Regions from separate parts of the Sinorhizobium chiapasense genome, predicted to be linked through region 2. Evidence: predicted binding sites of a transcription regulator. Region 2 holds the regulator's gene; the other holds the start of a gene.
What was found. The regulator PhoB, encoded in region 2, activates phosphate uptake and scavenging genes when phosphate is short. The targets are predictions, from matches to a motif close to TGTCATNNANCTGTCAT.

Region 1 (7,997 bases), 910 kb from region 2:
GTTCCTGATGCGGCTTCTTGCCGGCATCTGTTTTGCCAGCCTCTTTGCAACCGTCGAGAGCTGGCTGAACGCCAGTGTCACCAACGCCAACCGGGCGCGCACGCTTTCAATTTACCGCCTCGTGGACCTCGGCTCCGTTACCGCCGCGCAATATGTGATCCCGGGTGTCGGCATCGGTGGGTTCGAGCTTTTCGCAATCATCTCGATGGCGCTGACGCTCTCGCTGGTACCGATTTCCTTTGCCGATCGGTCAAGTCCTGTCGCCCCGGAGGCGATCCGGTTCGACGTCAAGGCGCTATGGAACATCTCGCCGCTCGCGACGGTCGGCTGCATCGTCGTCGGCCTCACCAACGCGGCATTCCGGTCGCTGGGGCCGATCTATGCGCAGGGTATCGGCCTCTCTGTGACCGCAATCGCGACCTTCATGAGTGCGGGCATCATCGGCGGCGTGGTGCTGCAATACCCGCTCGGGCACTATTCCGACCAGATCGACCGGCGGCTGATCATCCTGATCGCGACGCTCGGTTCGCTTCTGGCCGGGCTGTTCCTCGCCTTCTGCGCGGGCAGCGACGAGTGGCTGAATTTTGCCGGCATCTTCGCCTTCGGCGCCTTCGCGATGCCGCTCTACTCGCTCTGTTCCGCACATGCCAACGATCATGCGGCCGAGGGGCAGCACGCGCTGGTCTCCGCCGGCATGCTGTTCTTCTGGTCGCTCGGCGCGATCATCGGCCCACTCTTCGCCTCCTTCATGCTCGATCTCTTCGGACCACAGGCCCTCTTCATCTATACTGCGGCGATCCTCGCCCTCTTCATGCTCTATACGCTCCAGCGCATGACAGCGCGTGGGCCGGTCCCGACGGAAGAGCGCGCCATGCCGTTTCGCAATCTCCTGCGGACCTCATCCTTCTTCAACAAGCTCGCTGGCGGCCAGCAGCGAGAAGACACGCGGTAGCGGCGGCGGCGGCAAGATGACCGGCGGGGCGAATTGCTGATTATGAAAATCAGGTTTAGAAACAGCCCGATCGCTTATGTGCACCATGGGACATCACGATGCCGATGCTCAACCGCCGAACGTTTCTCCAGGGCTCGGCCGCGCTTGGAGGCGCTTTCGCGCTGGGCGCCGGCGTTGCCGCTCGAGCCGGCGCCTCTCCCGATCCGCAAGTCCTGACGGCGCAATTCGCGGAAGCAAGGATCGCGGCCGATGGCGTGACGCCCAAAATCATGACCTACGGCCTCGGCGACGCCCCACACGCGAACGTGCCCCCGGTCTTGAGAATGCGCAAAGGCGAGACCTATGCGGCAAGACTGGTGAACCGGCTGGACGAACCGACCACGGTCCATTGGCACGGCTTGCGGATTGCCAATGCGATGGATGGCGTGCCGGAAATGACCCAGCCTTACGTCTATCCCGGCGACAGTTTCGACTATGTCTTCGCGCCACCCGATGCCGGTACCTTCTGGTACCACCCGCATTGCAACACGCTCACGCAGATCGGCCGAGGGCTCGCGGGTGTGATCGTCGTCGAGAACCCCGATGACCCGGTCTTCGACGCCGAAATCATCCTTAACCTCCGGGACTGGCGGCTCGGTGCGGGCGGCAAGTTCATCGACCCGTTCAAGCCCCGCGATGCCGCCCGGGGCGGCACCTATGGCACGGTCAGGACGACGAATTGGCAGCGCGAGCCGGTGTTCGAGGCGCCCGCCGGCAGCCTGGTCCGCGTGAGGATTGCCGCCATCGACGTAACGCGCATCTACACGATAGCGCTCGAGGGTGCGGCCGCAAAGGTGATCGCGCTCGACGGCAATCCGGTCGAAGTCCCCTTCCCGCTCGATCGCCTCGACGTCGGCCCCGGGCAGCGCATGGATATCGTCGTGCGGATGCCGGAGGCGGAGGGGCAGACAGCAAGGCTCGGCAATTACCGTGGCTCGCAGCCTTGGACCATCGCGACGATCCGGGCGGTGGGAGCCTCGCTCAAGCGCGACCTGCGCGGCATCGCTCCCTTGCCCGCCAATCCGATCGCGGAAGCCGACCTCTCCACCGCCAAACGGATTCCGCTCGAACTGACTGCAACGGCCGAGCACAAGGCAGCGCCCTCGATCTGCGGCTCGCTCGGCTACACCTTCTGGGCGATCAACAAGGTTCCGTGGCCTGGCGATACGCCGGATCCGATCACGCCGATTGAGGAATTGAAGCTCGGCAAGAGCTATGTGCTACAGATCTCCAATCGCACGCCGCACGCGCACCCGATCCACCTGCACGGCCTGAGCTTCCGCATCCTGAATTCCAACAAGCGGAGCTTCCTGCCGCCGCCGACGGACACCATCCTTCTCCTGCCGGACGAACAGGCGGAAGTCGCACTGGTTGCGGACAACCCTGGCGACTGGGTAATCCACTGCCACATCATCGAACATCAAAAGACCGGCATGACCGGTTATTTCAAGGTGGTCTGACAATTTCGATTGTGACGGCGGCCGCGAAACGATACACGGAAGGGCAAGCCGCATTCTTGCCACAGTGATTAAAAACCCGATGATCCAAACCACAGTAGATCTAGAGGCCGCCTGCAAACGGTTGGCCCAATCAAGCTATATTACGATCGACACCGAATTCCTGCGCGAAACGACGTTCTGGCCGGAGCTCTGCCTGATCCAGATGGCGAGCCCCGATCTGGCCGTCATCGTGGACCCGATGGCGCCGGGCATCGACCTCGCGCCGTTCTTTGCGCTGATGGGCAACCCGGACGTGATCAAGGTTTTCCACGCCGCGCGCCAGGACATCGAGATCATTCATCATCTCGGCAACCTTATCCCGCATCCGCTCTTCGACACGCAGGTCGCGGCAATGGTTTGCGGCTTCGGCGACAGCGTTTCCTACGACCAGTTGGTCAACCGCATCAAGAACGAGCAGATCGACAAGTCCTCGCGCTTTACCGACTGGAGCCGCCGACCCCTCACGGACAAGCAACTCGACTACGCACTCGCCGACGTCACGCATCTGCGGGAGATCTACCAGTATCTGACTGCGGAACTCGCCCGCGAGGGTCGTTCGTCCTGGCTGGCCGAAGAGATGGCTGTCCTGGAAAGCCGGGAAACCTATGACCTCCACCCGGACAACGCCTGGCAGCGGCTCAAGATGCGCACCAAGAAACCGATAGAGCTCGCGGTCCTGCAGAAGGTCGCGGCTTGGCGCGAACGCGAAGCGCGCGCGCGCAACGTTCCGCGCGGGCGGATACTCAAGGACGATGCGATCTACGAGATCGCCCAGCAGCAGCCCAAGGACGCCGAGGCGCTGGGCCGGCTCAGAACCATTCCCAAGGGGTGGGAACGTTCAAGCGCGGGCACGGCCGTCGTCGAGGCCGTGAACGAGGCACTTGCCATTCCGAAGGCGGAACTGCCGCGCCTGCCGCGCCAGAACCATGCTCCAGAGGGTACTGCGGCAGCCGGCGAAATGCTGAAGGTACTCTTGAAGCTCATCGCCGAAAAGGAAGGCGTCGCCGCCAAGATCATCGCCAACAGCGAGGACCTCGACAGGATCGCCGCCGAAGGCGAGAAGGCCGATGTGGACGCGCTCAAGGGCTGGCGGCGGGAGCTTTTTGGTGAGATGGCCCTCAAGCTCATCAACGGCGAAGTCGCACTGCGCTTCGTCGGCAAGCGGATCGAGGCGATGGAAATAGGCGGTTGAAATGTCGCAGGTGAGAAAACAACTTTCCGCCTGAATCCAGCCATAGCGAGGACGCATCAAAAGAGCTGATCCGGGCCGAACGGCGTTGGATAAGCCCTCTCAATGCATTGCGGATCGCCGCCCGATCCGCAATTGTCCTGTATGTTTTTCCGGTTCCGGGGCTTCCGCGCATGCGCTGGAGATTTTCCACGCTTGAGTTCATCCTGTTGCTGCTCGTCGTCGCGGGCAGCGGCGTGGCCTATGCCTGGGTGATCTACGGCGACGGCGGACTGATCGGCGCGATCTATGCGCTGTTCGTCTGTATGCCGATCCTCGCGTTCGAACGGCGGATCATCTTCCGGCGCCTCTACAGGAAGATTCACGGCCTTTCGACGCCAGGCTTTCTGATGTCTTCCATTGCCGTCTATGTCGCGCTCGTCTATGCCGGATTTGCAATCGCAGGATCGCTTCTGCGTCTGGTGGGCCATCCCGGCGAGATGATGCCATCGCTGAATGTACTCCTCATCGCACTGGCGATCTCCGGCCCGATCATCTTTGTCCTGAGGGTGCGGGAACTGCTCGGCCGCAACGTATTCCTCAGCCTGCTGACCGGGCGCTACCGCAAGCCGGTGCATGAGGAGCGTGTGTTCCTCTTCGTCGACCTCGCGGGCTCAACCTCGTTCGCCGAGCGCTTTGGCGATCTGCGCACTCAGGAATACCTCGGAAGGCTGTTCGCAACCATGGCCGATCCGGTGCTTCGCTACGGCGGTTCCATCGATGACTATGTCGGCGACGCGGCGGTCATTACCTGGCCCTTCGATCGCGCCATCGCCGACGCCGCCTGCATCCGCTGCGCCTTCGATATTCTCGACCGGATCGAGACGGATGCCCACCGCTGGCGCAAGGATTACGGCGAGGTTCCTCGCCTTCGCGCCGCACTGCACGGCGGAACCATCGTTGCGGCCGAAATCGGCGTCGACAGGCACAAGATCACCTACTTCGGCGACACGGTGAACACCACGGCGCGCCTCGAAGGTCTTTGTCGAACGCTCGATCGGCAGATCCTGATTTCCGCCGACCTGCTGCGGCGCATGCGCCTGCCCGCCTTCCTGCGAAGCGAAGACCTTGGCGAGCACGAGGTCAAAGGGCGCGGCCAGAAGCTTGATGTGTTTTCTCTTCGCACTGCCAACCTCCTTGACGGCGGGTCGAAGGCTTCCGCCGAGACTAACCGTGCAGCTTTGCCCCCTTCGTGATCTTGTCCACGAGCTTCTTCTCCGCATGGATCGCGATCCCCGCCACCCGGGCATTGTCGGGTGCCGACTTGGAAAAGACTTCCCGGTTGGCGGCGTCGTGGCCGGTCGAGAACATTTCGTCGATGTAGATGGAGGTGCGAACACCCTTCGCCAAAGCCCGCCGCTGAATATCTCCGAGCGTGACACCGCCTGCCGAGAGGACGATGATGGGCTGGATGCTTAGCGCGTTGTAGACATGGCCGGCGGCATCGCGATACGCCTCTCCGATAATCTCCGGCTTCTGCCCGACAATGCCGGTGGCAAGGAAGGCTGTGACGTTCAGTTTCTGCCACATGGCGAGGTCGTCCCGCAGGACGATTGCAAACTTCGTCTCGAACATCGTGATCACTTTATCTCCGCATTTTTCCCGGCAACATTAACGCTCGAAGTGACTGTAGATCTTGAACGTTTGAGCAAGGTATCGAGTGTCACCAAAGCTTCACGAGGCTGTAAAACAAGCATCAATCAGCCGTCATCAAACGCGCCTATCGGGGACCGGTCTCAGACCTCCAACCCATGGTGAACTTCATGACGAAAGCATTTTTCGCCTCCGCGGCGCTGGCACTTGTAATGACGACAACGGCACTTGCCGAGGAGAAGGTGTTTCCGGCAACGCTGAAGGCGCATGCCATCCTGCCGGCCAACACGATCATCGCAGCACCGGCTGACGCGGCGGACTATCTCAAGACCTCGGGCAAATTCACGACGGCCGACCGGAAGCGTGCCGTCGAACTCGGCAGCGTGCCCGGCACGGACGGTGTGCGGCCGACCGGCTTGTCGCTGCCTTTCAATGGTCAGCCGATGCAAGGCTTTTCCGGCATCAAGACGATGCCGGACGGGACCTTCTGGAGCCTTTCCGACAACGGGTTCGGCAACAAGCTGAACTCGACCGACGCGATGTTGATGCTGCATCACCTCAAGATCGACTGGGATGCCGGCAAGGTCGAAGCGCTGCAAACCGTTTTCCTGTCCGATCCGGACCGCAAAGCGCCCTTCCCGACCGTCATGGAAGGCTCAGCCAACCGTTATCTCACCGGCGCCGATTTCGACGTGGAATCGATCCAGCCGGTCGAAGGCGGCTTCTGGGTAGGCGAAGAGTTCGGCCCCTACATCCTGAAATTCGATACGGCCGGCAAACTGACCGATGTCATTCCGACCGTTGCTGACGGCAAGCCGGTGATGTCGCCCGACAATCCAACGCTGACGCTGCAGGCGGACCCCTCCAAGAAAATGCCCGCCTTCAACCTGAAGCGTTCCGGCGGCTACGAAGGCCTGGCGATGTCCAAGGACGGCAGCAAGCTCTACGGCCTGCTGGAAGGGCCGATCTGGACCGATAATGAATCGGTCGAGCAGGCCGACGGTCGACCGGCGCTCAGAATCATCGAACTCGATGTCGCCAGCAAAGCCTGGACCGGCCGCAGCTGGCTCTATCCGCTCTCCGAAGGTGGCGAGGCGATCGGTGACTTCAACATGCTCGACGAGAAGACTGCGCTGGTCATCGAGCGCGACAACGGGGCCGGCACTGTCGACAAGGCATGCGCAGACCCGAAGGATCCGAAACCTGACTGCTTCGCCGTCGGCTCGAAGCTCAAGCGCATCTACAAGATCGAGATCAGCGACGAGAACGCCGGCAAGGCCGTGCGCAAGATCGGTTACATCGATCTTCTCAAGATCGCCGATCCGGAAGGCAGAAAGCGCCAGGGCGGCGGTGATGGCTACTACGACATGCCCTTCGTTACGATCGAGAACGTCGATCGCGTCGACGACACGCATATCATCGTTGGCAACGACAACAACCTGCCCTTCTCCGCTGGCCGCGCCATCAACAAGGCGGACGACGATGAGTTCGTGTTGCTCGAAGTCCGCGAATTCCTGAAGGCCGAATGAATCAACTGCAGTTTCGGTTTCCTTAAATCCTAGCCGATTTAAGGATAAAAACATGCAGAAATTCAAAGCGCTACAGCGTCCTTTGCGCGTCTGACAAGACGCGCGGCGCTGTACGGCGGCTGCGCGATCCAAGCGCAGCCGTCTCTTCGCAATGGAGCTGCGTAACCCCGATCAGTTTTCGAAATGGAAGGCGAGTCGCTTGCCTGTCAGCTTGCTGAGCTGCTGAAGACGGCCATCCAGCCGTTCGCCCTCGAACTCGGAATAGGCCGCCGGCACGACGAATTCGAGATCGACATCCGGACGCGGCGATCGCCGCAAGCCGAGGTGGCGCGTGACACCCGGCATCGACGCCGAGAAAAGATAGGCGACGCGCAGCAGGCCGCCCAGCAGCTTGGCGAGTTCGAGCAACCGCTCCGTCGTGATACCCGCGAGGGGCTCGGTGGCACCGTCGTCGTTAAGGCCTTCGAAACGGTAATAGTTCGCAAGGGCGATATAGGCCCGGCCGGCATGCGTGATGCCGGAAAAGGACGAGTGCGCGATGATGTTGAGCGCCTGAAGTCCCCGATAGTCCGGATGGGCCCGCCAACTGATGTCGGCGAGCAGGCAGGCAGCCTGGCGGTATCGGCTCTCCTCTTCCGTCTCCTCCACACCGAAGTGCGGCACCATGCGCCCGGTCCATTCCGCAAGTTCGCGGGCGTGCTCGGGCGAGCGGGCGCGCAGGATCGCGATCTCGTCGGCGGCCGTCAGCAACGGGTCCAGCACGCGTTCGGCTTCGGAAAGCAGCGAGAAAAGATAGCCCTCGCGAACGCCGAGCGCAGAGAAAGAGATCCGCCCCGGCTTCATGATCGAGAGGGCTTCCTGCATCGTTACGGCCCCGAAGGGCAACAGGCTGCGGCGGCTCTTGGAGATTGTCGCGTAGGCAGACGGTTTGATGTTCTTGGGCTCGATCACTTCGGGCAGGAGAGACATCGCCTCGTCATAGGAAATCTCATAGCCCTGCATCATATGCAGCGGGTAGTTGCGAGCTTCCATATGAAGCTTGGCGATCGACCGCCATGTACCGCCGACGGCGTAGAACGTGCGCCCCGTGCCGCCCTTCAGCACGGCCGCTTCTTTCATGAACTTGCGGACCCAGGTCCGCGCCTTCGGCAGCGAGC
Region 2 (7,997 bases):
TCTCGCGGCCGTACCGTCGATCGTTTACGGTCTTCTCGGCCTTGCCGTCTTCATCAACTTCGCCGGCATGCCGCGTTCGGCGGCCCTCGTGGGCGGTTTCGTGCTGACGCTGATGACGCTGCCGACGATCATCATCGCCACGCGTGCGGCACTCAAGGCCGTGCCGCCTTCGATCCGTTCCGCGGCACTCGGTCTCGGTGCGTCGAGGATGCAGACGATCTTCCACCATGTGCTGCCGCTCGCCATGCCGGGCATTCTGACCGGCACGATTATCGGCCTTGCGCATGCACTTGGCGAAACGGCGCCGCTGCTCTTGATCGGCATGGTGGCCTTCGTCGTCGATTTTCCTGGATCGCCGCTGGAACCCTCCACGGCACTGCCGGTGCAGATCTACATGTGGGCAAATGAGCCGGAACGCGCCTTCGTGGAGCGGACGTCTGGAGCGATCATCATTCTCCTGATCTTCCTCGTCTTCATGAACCTGGGCGCAATTCTCTTGCGGCGTCGCTTTGAGCGCCGCTGGTAGTGGGGTAAGGACTATGAACATGATGTCGGAAGCTGCAGTGGAAAAAGCTCTGGATCTGAAAATGAATACGGTGCCCTACAAGATGATCGGCAAGGATGTGTCGGTCTACTACGGCGAGAAGCGCGCGCTCTTCGACGTCAATCTCAATATCCGTGAAAACACCGTCACAGCCTTGATCGGTCCGTCGGGCTGCGGCAAGTCGACGTTCCTGCGCACCTTGAACCGCATGAACGATACGATCGAGCACTGCCGGGTTACCGGCAAGATTACGCTGGACGAGGACGACATTTACGATCCGTCGATCGACGTCGTGGAACTGCGCGCGCGCGTCGGCATGGTTTTCCAGAAGCCGAACCCGTTCCCGAAATCGATCTACGACAACGTCGCCTATGGCCCTCGCATTCACGGCCTCGCCCGCACGAAAGCGGATTTCGACGAAATCGTCGAAACGAGCCTGCAGAAGGCCGGCCTTTTCAACGAGGTCAAGGATCGCCTGCAAGAGCCGGGCACCGGCCTTTCCGGCGGCCAGCAGCAGCGCCTATGCATTGCGCGTGCCGTTGCGGTCAGCCCCGAAGTGATCCTGATGGACGAGCCCTGTTCGGCGCTCGATCCGATCGCCACCGCGAAGGTCGAGGAACTCATCCACGAACTGCGCGCCAACTTCACGATCGTTATCGTGACCCATTCGATGCAGCAGGCCGCGCGCGTTTCGCAGCGCACCGCCATGTTCCATCTCGGCAATCTCGTCGAGGAGAACGATACGGACAAGATGTTCACCAATCCCGATGACCAGCGCACGCAGGACTACATCATGGGTCGGTTCGGTTAAGCCAGGCGACTAGAGCATCCCGCTTTCAAGTGGAATCGCTGAAAGCGGATAAGATGCTCTAGAATCTAAGCGCTGGAGCGTCCTTTGTGGGTTCATTGAGCGCATGGCGTTCCAGTCAACCGGGTTACGAATTCAAGGAACGAAACATGTCATCCACACACATCATGTCGGCATTTGACGACGAGCTTAAATATCTGACGCGCCGCGTCTCGGAAATGGGTGGGCAGGCCGAACAGATGGTGGCGGATTCCGTCCGGGCGCTGGTGAATTCCGACCTGGCGCTGGCGCAGAAGGTGATTTCCGACGACGCGATCCTCGACGACGCCGAGCGACAAATCGGTGAGAAGGCGATCGTAACCATCGCCAAGCGCCAGCCGGTCGCATCCGACCTGCGCGAGATCATGGGGTCCATTCGAATTGCGGCGGACCTGGAGCGCGTTGGCGACCTCGGCAAGAACACCGCCAAGCGCGTGATCGCGGTCGCCGGATCCGGCATCCCGCGCAAGCTCGCGCGTGGCCTGGAGCATCTGGCGGAGCTGGCCCTGGTCCAGCTCAAGGAGGTGCTCGACGTCTACGCCTCTCGCTCGCCGGAAAAGGCGAACCGCATCCGCGAGCGCGATGAAGAGATCGACGCGATCTATACGTCGCTTTTCCGCGAACTGCTGACCTATATGATGGAAGATCCGCGCAACATCACCCCGTGCACGCATCTGCTCTTCTGCGCCAAGAACATCGAGCGTATCGGCGACCACGCGACCAACATTGCCGAAACGATCTATTACATGGCGACGGGCGCCCAGCCGCAGGGTGAGCGGCCGAAGGACGATAATACGTCGACGCTGGGCTCAGTAACGGACTAGAGCATCCCGCTTTCAAGTGGAATCACTGGAAGCGGATAAGATGCTCTAGAATCAAAGTGCTAGAGCGTCCTTTGTGCGTTCATTTTGAACGCACGGCGCTCTAGGGCGCCCGAGAGCCCGATAGCCGCATGCCTTGGTTTGCATGCGTTAATCTTGTCCGGTCGCGATCTTTCGCGGCCCACAGAGTGTCGCGGTGGCATGATGGCACCCGCGCGTGGGAAGGAGCATGACCGAATGTTGCCGAAGATAGCTGTTGTCGAGGACGAGGAGGCGCTGAGCGTCCTCCTGCGCTACAATCTCGAGGCCGAAGGTTTCGACGTCGATACGATCTTGCGCGGAGATGAAGCTGAAATCCGCCTTCAGGAGCGGCTGCCCGATCTCCTGATCCTCGACTGGATGCTGCCCGGCGTCTCCGGCATCGAACTTTGCCGCCGACTGCGGCAGCGGCCGGAAACGGAGCGCCTGCCGATCATCATGCTGACCGCGCGTGGCGAGGAAAGCGAGCGGGTTCGTGGTCTCGCTACCGGCGCGGACGACTATGTCGTCAAGCCGTTTTCGACACCGGAACTGATGGCGAGGGTGAAGGCGATGCTCAGGCGTGCCAAGCCCGAGGTGCTTTCGACGGTGTTGCGTTGCGGCGACATCGAGCTCGATCGCGAGACGCACCGCGTCCACAGACGCAGCCGCGAAGTCCGGCTCGGACCGACGGAGTTCCGGCTCCTGGAGTTCCTGATGTCCTCGCCAGGGCGCGTCTTCTCGCGTTCGCAGCTGCTCGACGGCGTCTGGGGACATGACATCTATGTCGACGAGCGCACCGTGGATGTGCATGTCGGCCGTCTGCGCAAGGCGCTGAATTTCTCGAACATGCCCGATGTCATTCGCACCGTGCGCGGCGCCGGCTATTCGCTTGAAAGCTGAAGGCCGGCGGCCATCCTTCGATGGACATCAAAAAAAGGGGCGTCACCGCCCCTTTTTCAATTGCGTTCGCGCGAGGCCGGTCAGCGCATGCGCCGGCGTTCGCCGGAAGGCTGATAGGCGAGCCGCGTGTGATAGCTGCAATAGGGCGACGATTCCGGTGAGTCGTTGCCGCAGAAATGGAACTCCTCCTTCAGGGGGTCGCCGATCGGCCACTTGCAGGTGCGCTCCGTGAGTTCCGTCAGGCCGAGGCGTCGCGACATCGGGACGACGACGTTCGGTGCGAGTTCGAGGTCCTGATCGGCGACGAGATCGACTTCGATCTCTTCCTTGAGGACAGTGGCGCCAGCGGTGCGGGTGACGGTGCGGGTGGCGACGCGCGCGGCATAGTTCGGCGCCCGGGGGGCCGACGTGGTGCGCTTCGGGCGTGCGGCAGTGGTCGCGCCGCCGGCCTTGGCTCGGCCCGGCAAGCTCAACCGGTGAACCTTGCCGATCACGGCGTTGCGGCTTACGCCGCCCAGTTGTGCCGCAATCTGGCTGGCGCTCAAGCCCTCGGACCACAGCTTCTTCAGTTTCTCCACCCGCTCGTCAGTCCAGTTCATTTCTGCACTCTCCGTTCTCGGCGTTGGATGGCAGAATCCATCACCACGCTCCGGAAAAACTCCGGAGCTGCAACGCGATAACTCTTTTGGTGACTAGGTCCGCCGCATGCGTCTAGTAATTGAATATTAACCTACTGGCAGGGTGACTCCGTGGCAAGAGTCGCGGGAATCGCGCCGAATCGATTTCGGAGTTTTCCCCAACTTGCTGGCTGGCCGTTGCATTTTTGCAAGCCCCCGCTGGAGGTTTTTTCGCACATCGGAATCCGCGCGTTCAAGCTCGCTGCAAGCCTTGGTTTTGTTGACATTGCGGTGCGAAATAGGAATAGTGCCTGCGCCGCCGAAAGGCGGCATTTTTGATTTTTATCGGACACGATCGCCCGATATTGATGCCAACAGGACGGAAGGAGAAGTTCGCCATGGCCGCAACAACGCCGCTCTACGACACCTACATGCGTGCGCCGTTGCGTTTCGAGCGAGGCGAGGGCGTCTGGCTTATTGCCGAGGACGGCTCGCGCTATCTCGATTTTGCCGCCGGCGTTGCCGTGAACTCGCTCGGCCATGCCCATCCGCACCTCGTCGAGGCGCTGAAGGCGCAGGCGGACAAGGTCTGGCATCTTTCCAACCTCTATGAGATTCCGGGCCAGGAAAGTCTGGCGCGCCGGCTGACGGCGGTGACCTTCGCGGACCGCGTGTTCTTCACGAATTCGGGTGCGGAGGCGCTGGAATGCGCCATCAAGACCGCGCGCCGCCATCACTTCGCCAAGGGAAATCCGGAAAAATTCCATATCATCACCTTCGAAGGCGCCTTCCATGGCCGCACGATCGCGACGATCGCCGCCGGCGGCCAGCAGAAGTACATCGAGGGTTTCGGACCAAAGGCACCGGGCTTCTATCAGGTTCCTTTCGGCGATATCGCCGCGGTCAAGGATGCGATCAACGACGAGACGGCGGCGATCCTGATCGAGCCGATCCAGGGCGAGGGCGGCATCCGCCCGGCCAGCAAGGAATTTCTGCAGGAGTTGCGGGCGCTTTGCGACGAATTCGGCCTGCTGCTCATCCTCGACGAGGTTCAGTGCGGCATTGGCCGGACCGGCAAGCTCTTCGCCTATGAATGGGCCGGCATCCGGCCGGATATCATGGCGGTCGCCAAGGGCATCGGCGGCGGCTTTCCCCTGGGCGCCTGCCTTGCGACCGAAGAGGCGGCTGCTGGCATGGTGACGGGCACGCATGGCTCGACCTATGGCGGCAATCCGCTGGCGATGGCGGTCGGAAACGCGGTCCTCGATGTCGTTCTCGCCGACGGGTTCCTGGAGCAGGTGCGCGACGTCGCGCTCGTTTTCCGGCAGGGGCTTGCGTCGCTCAAGGACCGGTTCCCGGATGTGATCGAGGAAATCCGCGGCGACGGGCTGATGCTCGGCATCAAGGCGAAGGTGCCCTCGGCTGACCTGTTGAAAGCAATCCGCGCCGAGAAGCTGCTTGCAGTTCCGGCCGGCGAAAACGTGCTGCGCCTGCTGCCGCCGTTGATCACCACCGCCGCCGAGGCCCGAGAAGGGCTCGCAAGGATCGAGCGCGCCGCCGAAGCGGTCAGGAGCAACAGCGGCAACGCGGCGGCCTGATCGGCCCGACTCTCACGACAGGAATTCTTGAGCAATGACAGGTACCAGACATTTTCTCGACATCTCGGCGATGGCGGCTACCGACTTGAGGACGATCATCGACGACGCGCGCGTTCGCAAGGCGGCAACCAAGGACGGCACCGCCGAACGCCCGCTTGCCGGCAAGATGCTCGCGATGATTTTCGAGAAGCCCTCCACCCGCACGCGCGTCTCCTTTGACGTCGGCATGCGCCAGCTCGGCGGCGAGACCTTGTTCCTTTCCGGAACTGAAATGCAGCTCGGCCGCGCCGAGACGATCGGTGATACGGCCAAGGTACTTTCGCGCTATGTGGACGCGATCATGATCCGCACGACCGACCATCGGCGACTGCTGGAGCTCGCCGAACACGCTACGGTGCCGGTCATCAATGGTTTGACCGACGACACGCATCCTTGTCAGCTCATGGCCGACATCATGACGTTCGAGGAGCATCGCGGATCGGTTAAAGGCAAGACGATTGCCTGGACGGGCGACGGCAACAACGTCCTTCATTCGCTGATCGAAGGCTCCGCACGCTTCGGATATCGCATGAACATGGCGGTGCCGCTCGGTTCCGAACCGCAAGACAAATTCCTCAACTGGGCGCGCAACAATGGCGGCGATATCCTGCTTTGCCATGAGGCCGAGCAGGCCGTCGCCGGCGCCCATTGCGTCGTCACCGACACCTGGGTGTCGATGAACCAGGAGCACCGCGCCCGCGGCCACAATGTTTTCCAGCCGTATCAGGTCAACGAGGCCCTGATGAAGCATGCTGACCCGGACGCGCTGTTCATGCACTGCCTGCCGGCACACCGCGGCGAGGAGGTGACGGACGAGGTCATTGACGGCCCGCAGTCGGTCGTTTTCGACGAGGCGGAAAACCGGCTGCACGCGCAGAAATCGATCCTTGCCTGGTGCATGGGCATCGTCTGAGGAGCAGTACCGATCTTTAGAAACCGAGACTCCTATTGAATTTATCGAGCTGAAACACAATTTAGGCGGCAAGCGGGCGGCTTCGGTTCTGCTGCCGGGTAGTGGCCGCCATCAGCCATTGTGCATTGCGGGCGCGTGCTGCGCACCGTCGGAATGCACATGCCTTCTGGAAAAATTCGATCGCGACAGGGTCAAAATGAGATGGCGGGCAGGCTGCGCCGGGGATGCCGATGTCTCCACGCAGCTTTCGCCTGCGATGCAAGGAGCAAGATATGACAGAAACAGCACGGGGGCTTGGCGAATTCGATTTTGCCGGTGACGACCACGTTGTGCCTTTCCACGTTGAAGGGCTCGACGTGCGCGGGCGCGCCGTGCAGCTCGGGCCGATGCTCGACGCCATCCTGGAGCGGCACAATTATCCGCTGCCGGTGGCGCGTCTGGTTGCAGAGACAGTGGTGCTGACGGTGCTGCTCGGCACGTCGCTGAAGTTTGAGGGCAAGCTGATCGTTCAGACCCAGGGCGACGGTCCGGTCGATCTTGTGGTCGCGGACTTTTCGACCCCGGATCGGGTCCGCGCCTATGCCCGTTACAGCGAGGAGGCGCTCGCCGCGGCCGAGCAGGGTGGACGCACGCAGCCCCATGAGCTCCTCGGCAAGGGGGTTCTTGCCTTCACCATCGACCAGGGCGCTCACATGCAGCGCTACCAGGGTATTGTCGAACTCGACGGTGCAACGCTCGAGGAAATCGCTGGCGCCTATTTCCGCCAGTCGGAGCAGATTCCGACCAAGGTGCGCCTTGGTGTTGCCGAGCTTCTCGATCGCGACGAGAACGGAAAGCCGCGGCACCGCTGGCGCGCTGGTGGCATGGTTGCCCAGTTCCTGCCGGACGCCCCCGAACGCATGCGCCAGCCGGACCTTCCGGGCGGCGATGGCGACGAAGGCGAAGCTCTCCAGCTCTTCGCGGAAGATGATCTCTGGTCGGAAGCCAAGGTGATGGTCGAGACGATCGACACCGACGAACTGACCGATCCGACCGTCGGAACGGAACGGCTGCTCTACCGACTGTTCCATGAACGCGGGGTCCGCGTCTATCAGCCGCAAGCGGTCTATGATCGCTGCAGCTGCTCGCGCGAGAAGATCCGGGGAGTATTGGCGGGGCTCGACAGCGACGACATCGAAAGCAGCATCGAAGACGGCGAGGTCAAGGTGACGTGCGAGTTCTGCTCCACCACCTATCGTTTCGAGGCGAGCGAAGTGCGCCCTCAGTGATGCATCTCCACCTGATGCATTTCAACTGATGTCCGAACGGTGTTTGGTCCGCGCCCTCAGTTCAGGGTGCGGACCAGCCCGGGCGAATCGAGCGAGAAGGCGGGGATAGCGACATTGAAGGTCTCTCCGTCCTCGGCCTCCATGCTGTAGTGGCCGAACATGACGCCCGAGGGTGTATCCAGCGGGCAACCGGAGGAGTATTCGTAAGTGTCGCCGGGGTTGAGCAGAGGCTGCTCGCCGATCACGCCGGGGCCACTCACTTCGTCCACTTGGCCGTTCTCGTCGGTGATGTGCCAGTAACGGGTCATCAGGCGAACCGTGATTTCGGAATGGTTAGAGATGACGATGCGATAGCCCCAGACATAGCGGCTATCGTCCGGATCCGACTGTTCTTCCAGATAGTACGGTTCCACCGTGACTTCGATGTCG

Region 1: a site for PhoB is predicted at 5,380-5,396, ahead of RB548_RS05075 (esterase-like activity of phytase family protein). Genes of this name have one in related genera too.

The regions. Positions count from the first base shown of each region.
Region 1 covers NZ_CP133148.1:1,061,229-1,069,225, reverse strand. Annotated here, with positions in the region: gene RB548_RS05100 (MFS transporter) at 1-952, shown strand, start outside; gene RB548_RS05095 (multicopper oxidase family protein) at 1,051-2,451, shown strand; gene rnd (ribonuclease D) at 2,531-3,682, shown strand; gene RB548_RS05085 (adenylate/guanylate cyclase domain-containing protein) at 3,853-4,914, shown strand; gene RB548_RS05080 (DUF2000 family protein) at 4,886-5,293, opposite strand; gene RB548_RS05075 (esterase-like activity of phytase family protein) at 5,482-6,840, shown strand; gene ppx (exopolyphosphatase) at 7,012-7,997, opposite strand, start outside.
Region 2 covers NZ_CP133148.1:155,774-163,770, forward strand. Annotated here, with positions in the region: gene pstA (phosphate ABC transporter permease PstA) at 1-526, shown strand, start outside; gene pstB (phosphate ABC transporter ATP-binding protein PstB) at 540-1,355, shown strand; gene phoU (phosphate signaling complex protein PhoU) at 1,502-2,215, shown strand; gene phoB (phosphate regulon transcriptional regulator PhoB) at 2,450-3,133, shown strand; gene RB548_RS00740 (GcrA family cell cycle regulator) at 3,214-3,732, opposite strand; gene RB548_RS00745 (aspartate aminotransferase family protein) at 4,149-5,348, shown strand; gene argF (ornithine carbamoyltransferase) at 5,383-6,300, shown strand; gene RB548_RS00755 (Hsp33 family molecular chaperone) at 6,573-7,568, shown strand; gene apaG (Co2+/Mg2+ efflux protein ApaG) at 7,625-7,997, opposite strand, start outside.